2 regions of the Phyllobacterium sp. 22552 genome follow, and region 1 is predicted to be linked to the other one. Evidence: riboswitches for the same ligand, from Rfam matches in the RefSeq annotation. Region 1 holds a riboswitch; the other holds the start of a gene.
What was found. A riboswitch is a leader RNA that binds a small molecule or an ion and turns the genes downstream of it on or off. The one in region 1 is predicted to bind thiamine pyrophosphate.
Positions count from the first base shown of each region.

Region 1 (4,079 bases):
CGACAGACCTTGCCCGCCACGCAGTCAAGGAAGATTACACGCGCAATCTTCTTTTGGCGAGCGAGGGTTTTGTCCGGCCGGAAGCATCCATATAGAGCTGTAAGGTTCACCGGATTTTTACCATTGCTGAACATTCAGGCGCTCTTTACTGCTTGAATGCAGAATGGTGAAAATCTGAATGAATTTCATAAGCCGTCATTCACATGGCTGAATCAATGGTCTGCCCAGCGACTGGAGTGGGCCATGAAAAAAATAAGAAACTTTCTGAAAGACCGTAGTGGCGCGACAGCCGTCACATTTGCATTGTTGCTCGTACCTATGGTGGGAATGACCGGGCTTGCCGTGGATTATACCCGCGCAAGCAGCGATCGTTCGCAACTGCAAAACGCAGCGGACGCAGCCGTGCTGTCGGGTGCAGAGATCTATGATGGCAAGGACCTCAAGCCGGTAAATGCGCGCATTCTTGAAAGTTTACGCGCGAATGTTGCGGATTACGACGCACGCGGAATCATCAAGAATGTCACTGCAATTGAAAGCATTCCACCGCAGATCGTTCTTACACTGTCGACGTCGATGGGTACGACATTTATGAAGGTACTGAACCAAGACACAATAAACGTAGCAGTGAAAGCGGTAGCTTCGAGCGCAATTTCACCCACTGAGGCGACCTTCAACATAACGAAAGTCAAGGGAATCTATTATAAAAAGATATCCATGATCGCCGTTAGGAAAGATGGAACGGAACACGAGGTTGCCTCAATCGAATATACAAATCCCCAGCAAGTGGACGGGCAAGGTACTTCTAAGCCTGAGGTAAACAAAGCGCAGACGTTTGCATTGGGCGAAGTGAGTGAACTCTACTTCACTATGATTGTGAAAAAGGAAGGTTGTCCCATTGGTTATGTTAACCCAAAAAATCGCGATGGGTCGTTGCAGAAGAAATGTGTCGCGACAACCAATTCGCGCGAACAGCTAACGAACATCCCTGAAAATCTCACTTTCAGTGACTATAGTAAGCGGCTGAATAGTGCCCATGCTTTCTTGGTTAAAAGCAACAGAAGATATGATGCGTGGCGATTGGCGTTGAACGGCGCAACCACGACTACGGCGGAAGAAAAAGATGCTTTTGTCATGGACGATCTCATGAACTGCAAGGGCGAGAAGGAGCATCATGGCTGGGAAGACGGGGGCGGCACCGATCCCGATTTTGAATACGACCTGACCACAGGCTGCACGTATGACTTCTCTAAAGTTATGTTGACCCAATAACCCGAACCACACCTGCGCATTGACTTCCACGATGCGCCATCTCATCATGAGTTCATTCCGAGGGGGGCATCGTACGATGCTGAGATGGCGCTGAGCCAAGACCCTTGAACCTGATCCGGATCATGCCGGCGTAGGAACGGGAATTGAGCAATTATCGCGCTGGTTCGTCTTTCTTCGCACATATCCGGGTCTCCAGTTTTGAAAGTGGAGTCCGTGACGTGACAAAAGTAGATTACCGCCTGAATGCCATTGTCGATTTTGATGCTATTGGCCCTGACAAGGATTTGGGGGCGCTGGCTCTGGCTGCGGCGCGTGGCGGTGCAACAATTATCCAGTATCGTGACAAAAACTCCGCAACGCGTGACATGATTGATCGTGCACGGCAGATACACGCCGCGATCAAGGCGACAGGCGTGCCGCTGCTCGTCAATGACCGGATTGATGTTGCGCTTGCCGCAGGCGTGGAAGGTGTCCATGTGGGGCGCGAAGACATGGCGGTTGCCGATGTCCGACATCTCCTCGGGCCAAATGCGATTATCGGACTGACCGTCAAGAATGAACCGGACGCGCAAGCAGCGATTGATGGCGATATTGACTATGCCTGTATTGGCGGCCTGTTTGAAACACCCACCAAGGAAAATCTGCAACCGATCGGCTTTGACGGGTTCAAGCGCCTGGCTGCCATCATACGCAAGGCAAAACCGCATTTGCCCATAGGCGCTATCGCCGGTATTGGGCTGGAGCGCACGCCGCTTGCCATTGAAGCGGGTGCCGATGGAGTAGCGGTCATTTCTGCGATCTTCCGTCAGGACGATCCGCAAGGAGCGGCGCAAGCTTTGCGGTCGGCGGTGGATGAGGCATTGCAGGTAAGAGAGCCAGCATGACCGCAATAGCGCTGACTATTGCCGGGTCTGACAGCGGCGGCGGGGCAGGAATCCAGGCCGATTTGAAAACCTTCTCGGCGCTCGGTGTTTATGGCGCGAGTGTGCTCACCGCGATCACTGCGCAGAACACCCATGGTGTTACGGCCATTGAGAATCTTTCGCCCGATATCATCCGGGCTCAGATGGACGCGGTTCTTTCCGACCTTGAGGTGAATGCAATCAAGATCGGCATGGTATCGACAGTATCAACCATAGAGACAATTGCGCAGGGGCTTGATCGCTGGCAGCGCAAAGCGGTGTTCGATCCTGTCATGGTTGCAACTGCGGGCGACCCTTTGCTGGAGCCAGCGGCAATCGACGCTCTGCGCCAGCTTCTCTTGCCGCGCGCGCTGCTGCTGACTCCCAATTTGCCGGAGGCGGCCTTGCTAACAAATATGCCGATTGCCGAAGATGAAGCCCAGATGGTGCGGCAAGCGAAAAAGCTGCTCGAACTCGGTCCCTCAGCCGTACTTATAAAGGGCGGACATGCCAAGGGGGATATGAGCACCGATATTCTGCTTGATGGGTCCGGAATGGAGCGATTTTCGACGCCGCGTATCAAGACAGTCAATGATCATGGTACTGGATGCACACTAGCGTCTGCCATTGCCGCTGGCCTGGCAAAAGGAATGGCTCTGCATGGTGCCGTTAGTGAAGCCAAGGACTATCTGACGGCTGCCATGGCGGCTGGCGAAATGCTCAAAGTCGGCAGCGGGCGTGGGCCGGTTCACCACTTCCATCGCTGGTGGGCGGCCTAGCAGCACCGGTGCAGTTTTGATTTCAGAGTGGAGCGGCGGTGCTGGCTGGTGTCGCGTTGCTCAAGCCTGTGGTTGCTCCACTGGTGGAGGCTGCCGAAGCAATGTCAGGCCGTTGCATCGGCAACGGGATCGCTGCCGGAAACGCCACAGCGGGTTCTTCTGAATAAGCGAGTTGCGCCGGCATGGCAGCCGGTGTTTCGGCGGGAGCCATCGCCGTCATCGTCGCGGGTGCAACAGGCGTGCTTGACGGTTTCAGGCCGGTCTCTTCCAGAAGGCCCTTTTTCTTGGCCTGATAATAATAGCCGCGAGCGTAAAGCCGCACGGCCTGATCAGGATTGTTATCGGCAACCTTGTAGGCGCCAGCAAGATACTTCACGCCAAATTTGAGATTTGTTTCTGCATCCAGCAAATCTTGCGCGGAGCCGGTGTGACCCATGCCGCGTGCTGTCGCGGGCAACATCTGCATCAGACCCCAATAGGGACCGTTGCGAGCCTGTGGATTACCGCGGCTTTCCCGATGCACAATGCGGCGAACCAGCGATTCAGGCACTTCGTAGGCAACCGAATATTTTGAAATCAAACTGTCGAGCGGCGTACCGTTATCTTTGAATTCAGGGGCGCTTTTCGTGCTTGTGGCAACCGTGACGGTGCTCTTGCTGTCCGTGGCCACATCGGAATTAGCGGGCGCTTCGGCCGCAGCAACACGCGGAGATTGTTCAGGAATTGGCAGTGATGCAGCCTCGGGCAGCTTGGGATCAGTCGTGGTGCAAGCGCCCAAAACCAAGGCGAAACTCAAGCAGGCAAATGTCCGAAGTGATCGTGTATCAGGCAGCATTTATCACCGGTTTGACGAAGCATCTCTTTTAACGATTGGTTTCTCATAGCGCGTTCGTTCGGTTTAGAGGCAATCACTTTCTGATACAAAATGTAACAATGCTCATGAGCGCCCCGCCAAGGTGAGACAAGTTGCGAAAACCTGCCCTGTTAAAACCGATCCGAACCAGCGGTTGACTCGCTCATATATATCAATGTATCAGTTATATATTGGTAAGGCCAGTTTACCAGTTGCCGGAAATGGGAAGCCGGGTGGGGAGGTTTAAATGTTCGCAGCCATTCAGTCACGCCGGCT
Region 1 is NZ_JBQENG010000003.1:109,872-113,950, forward strand. It holds gene ACTJI9_RS07705 (ABC transporter ATP-binding protein) at 1-95, shown strand, start outside; gene ACTJI9_RS07710 (TadE/TadG family type IV pilus assembly protein) at 244-1,269, shown strand; TPP riboswitch at 1,320-1,423, shown strand; gene thiE (thiamine phosphate synthase) at 1,488-2,153, shown strand; gene thiD (bifunctional hydroxymethylpyrimidine kinase/phosphomethylpyrimidine kinase) at 2,150-2,950, shown strand; gene ACTJI9_RS07725 (transglycosylase SLT domain-containing protein) at 2,973-3,746, opposite strand; gene ACTJI9_RS07730 (FadR/GntR family transcriptional regulator) at 4,051-4,079, shown strand, end outside.

Region 2 (4,079 bases), on a different contig from region 1:
GCCTCGGCTTGTCCGAAACCTTCCACAGGAGATTTTCATGAGCGTTCGTCGTATTGAAGCAGGCCCTCGCATGAGCCAGGCCGTGATCCATGGTAATACAGTCTATCTGGCCGGTCAGGTAGGTGGTCCGGGCAAGAGCGTAACAGAACAGACTAAAGACGTCCTGGCCTCGGTTGATCGTTTGCTCAAAGAGGCAGGCACAGATAAGTCGAAGTTGTTGCAGGCCATCATCTGGCTTGATGACATGAAGGACTTTGGCGAAATGAATGCAGTATGGGATGCATGGGTTGATCCGGCCAATGCTCCAGCACGCGCGACAGGTGAAGCCAAGCTTGCAACACCGGAATATAAGGTTGAAATCATCATCACGGCTGCAATCTAAAGATTGCGTATCCAAGTTTAATTGCTTGGGTGCACTGGATTTTTGGCGCGGGAATGAATAAAGTCCGCGCTTCTCCGGATTGCCGTTGTGGCAATTCTTCAAACGCTTGTCTGATTGTGGCCAGTTTTGGTACTGCAAGACGAGGCAAGCATGGGTAAGGAAAACGATTGCAAGTTCTCGTCCGTGATAACAATGTTGAACAAGCCCTACGGGTCTTGAAGAAAAAGATGCAGCGCGAAGGTCTATTTCGCGAAATGAAGGCCCGTCAGGCTTTCGAAAAGCCTTCTGAACGTCGTGTTCGCGAAAAAGCAGAAGCCGTTAGCCGCGCCCGCAAGGCTGCCCGCAAGCAGGCTCAACGCGAAGGCTTGTTGCCTGGACCAAAGAAAAAAGAACGTGTTGCACGCCCTGGCGCGCCAGCAGGTAACGACTATAATAATAATCGCTAATATCTGACGGGCTTTAACGCCCTTCATTGTGACGACAAACCCGCATGGCCAAATCGCTATAGCGGGTTTCGTTTTTTGTGGGACTACGCAGACATTCCGGGCAGTTTCAAAAAAGTGCCTTCTTGTGCGATGGGTCAATGTCTTTACTTATCGATTATCGCAGTTATGGAGATATGATACTATGGCACTCAGGCTCAATATTATAATCGCAAGCACGCGGCCCGGGCGTGGTGGTCCTGCTGTAGCAAAGTGGTTCAACGAATTCGCCAAGCAGGATGGCAAGTTCGACCCTGTGCTTATCGATTTGGCTGATTTCAAGTTGCCGGTCTATGACGAACCGAATCATCCCCGCATGAAAAAATACGAACATCCGCATACAAAGAAGTGGAGTGAGGCGATTGAGCCGGCCGACGCTTACATCTTTGTCATGCCTGAATATGACTACAACGCGCCACCTTCGCTCATCAATGCCTTGGTCTATTTATGGAATGAGTGGAACTACAAACCTGTAAGCTTTGTAAGTTATGGCGGTGTTTCCGGTGGTTTGCGTGCTACCGAATCGGTCAAAGGGTTGATCTCGGCACTCCGTATGGTTTCGCTTGCAGAAAGCGTTCCCATTCCTTCGTACCAGCAGTTTATCAACGATGATGGCGTGTTCACGCCAAATGAACTGATAACTACCAGCGCCAGCACGGTTTTGACTGAACTTGCAAAATGGGCAGGCGCTCTGAAACCGCTTCGCGCTTCGTAATTTTATGAAGCGCTTGACAGCAATACGTCAGGCGGTTCACTTTAGGCCATTCACCAGGGGAGTCCCGACAAGGGGCTGAGATACTGCTTCAGGCATAGCCAAGCGCAGTGACCCGTTGAACCTGATCCAGTTCACACTGGCGTAGGGACGGTGCAAAGGTTATCGCGCATAGTGCATTCGCACTGAATCCATGATTGGATTCGCGAGGCTTCTTTCATCCTTCCGGCTCAGAACTGGGTTTCCTGCAATAACGCAAAGGAACCTGACGATGACTGCTGTAACAAAAATTACCGAGGCCCCGAAAGTTTCAACCGGGCCGCTTCCCGCGTCAATCAAGATTTATAAACCAGGGCAGATACATGCTGATATTCGCGTTCCCTTGCGCGAAATTGCGGTTCATCCCACCGCTGGTGAGCCAAACCTTGCGGTTTACGATTCATCCGGTCCCTACACTGACGCAACTGCAAGTATCGATATCAATAAAGGGATCGCACGTGTTCGTGAGGCATGGAAAATCGGTCAACAGGCCGATAGCTATTCCTATAAGGGGCGAATAATCCAGTCAGCTGACAATGGCTTCGCCACGGGCGAGCGGCTTACAAGAGAATTTCCTGTTCAATATCAGCCACGCCGCGCTTACGACGGAAAAGCGATAACGCAGCTTGCTTATGCCCGTGCGGGAATTATTACGCCTGAAATGGAATATGTCGCCATAAGGGAGAACCTCGGTCGGGAAGCCGCACGGAACCAGGTTCGGGATGGCGAGTCATTCGGTGCATCGTTACCGGATCATGTGACACCGGAATTCGTACGGGAGGAAATCGCCAGGGGGCGGGCCATCATACCTGCCAATATCAATCATCCTGAGCTTGAGCCTATGATCATAGGTCGGAATTTCCTCGTGAAGATCAATGCCAATATCGGTAATTCCGCCGTCACATCGTCGATGGAGGAGGAAGTCGAAAAGATGGTTTGGGCTATCCGCTGGGGTGGCGATACGGTGATGGACTTGTCGACCGGGCGCAACATCCACAATATTCGCGAGTGGATTATCCGTAATTCGCCGGTTCCCATCGGAACTGTTCCGCTATATCAGGCGCTGGAGAAGGTTGGCGGTATCGCTGAAGATCTGACTTGGGAAGTTTACAGAGATACGCTGATCGAACAGGCAGAGCAGGGCGTCGACTACTTTACTATTCATGCCGGTGTCCGACTGCATTATATTCCACTGACGGTTAATCGTCTCACGGGCATCGTCTCGCGAGGCGGTTCAATCATGGCAAAGTGGTGCCTGCATCATCACCGGGAAAGCTTTCTTTATGAGCATTTCGAGGAAATCTGCGATATTTGCCGTGCTTATGATGTCAGTTTTTCACTCGGTGACGGATTGCGTCCCGGTTCAATAGCCGATGCAAACGACGCGGCGCAGTTTGCTGAGCTTGAAACATTGGGTGAACTGACTCAGATCGCTTGGGCCAGAGATTGCCAGGTTATGATCGAAGGTCCCGGTCATGTGCCGATGCACAAGATCAAAGAGAATATGGACAAGCAGCTTGCTGTTTGCGGAGAGGCACCATTCTACACGCTTGGACCGCTGACGACAGACATTGCTCCCGGCTACGATCATATTACCTCTGGCATCGGTGCTGCAATGATCGGCTGGTTTGGCACGGCGATGCTTTGTTATGTTACGCCTAAAGAACATCTGGGATTGCCCAATCGAGACGACGTAAAGGTCGGCGTTATTACCTACAAGATTGCTGCACATGCGGCGGATTTGGCCAAGGGGCATCCGGCGGCGAAGCTTCGAGATGATGCTCTATCCCGTGCGCGCTTTGAGTTTCGCTGGGAGGACCAGTTTAATCTCTCTCTGGATCCTGAGACGGCGAGACTCTACCACGATGAGACCTTGCCGAAAGAAGCGCATAAGGTTGCGCATTTTTGCTCAATGTGCGGGCCGAAGTTTTGCTCAATGCGCATTTCACACGACATTCGTGCGGAGGCTCAAAAAGAAGGCATGGCAGCGATGGCGGAGAAATTCCGCACAGGCGGCGAGCTCTATATGCCGCTCAATGCCGGGGAATGAGGTGAATATTCTGGTGAAAGGGGCCGGCGTTGCCGGCCTCACAGTTGCTTATGAGCTTCGAGCACGTGGAGCCGAAGTGACGATACTAGACCCCTTTGGCGGCGAAAATTCTGCGGCCTCCTGGTATGCCGGTGGCATGCTCGCACCTTGGTGTGAGCGCGAAAGCGCTGAACAGGCTGTCATTGATCTTGGAATGAACGCGGCCAATTGGTGGGAGTCTGTAATTCCCGGATCCGTGAGTCGCAAGGGAACGCTGGTGGTGGCCACACCGCGGGATGTAAAAGAACTGGAGCGCTTTGGCGCGCGGACGTCGGGCTTTGTGCGCATTGGTGAGGAAGCAATTTCGCTCTTGGAACCCGATCTTGGCGAGGCGGCTTTCCGCAAGGGATTGTTCTTTGAAAGTGAGGCGCATCT
Region 2 is NZ_JBQENG010000001.1:498,821-502,899, forward strand. It holds gene ACTJI9_RS02515 (RidA family protein) at 38-382, shown strand; gene rpsU (30S ribosomal protein S21) at 550-828, shown strand; gene ACTJI9_RS02525 (NAD(P)H-dependent oxidoreductase) at 1,010-1,579, shown strand; TPP riboswitch at 1,625-1,745, shown strand; gene thiC (phosphomethylpyrimidine synthase ThiC) at 1,848-3,665, shown strand; gene thiO (glycine oxidase ThiO) at 3,667-4,079, shown strand, end outside.
Region 2: it holds a riboswitch for thiamine pyrophosphate, as region 1 does, so the genes downstream of both, thiC (phosphomethylpyrimidine synthase ThiC) here and thiE (thiamine phosphate synthase) in region 1, are expected to answer to the same signal.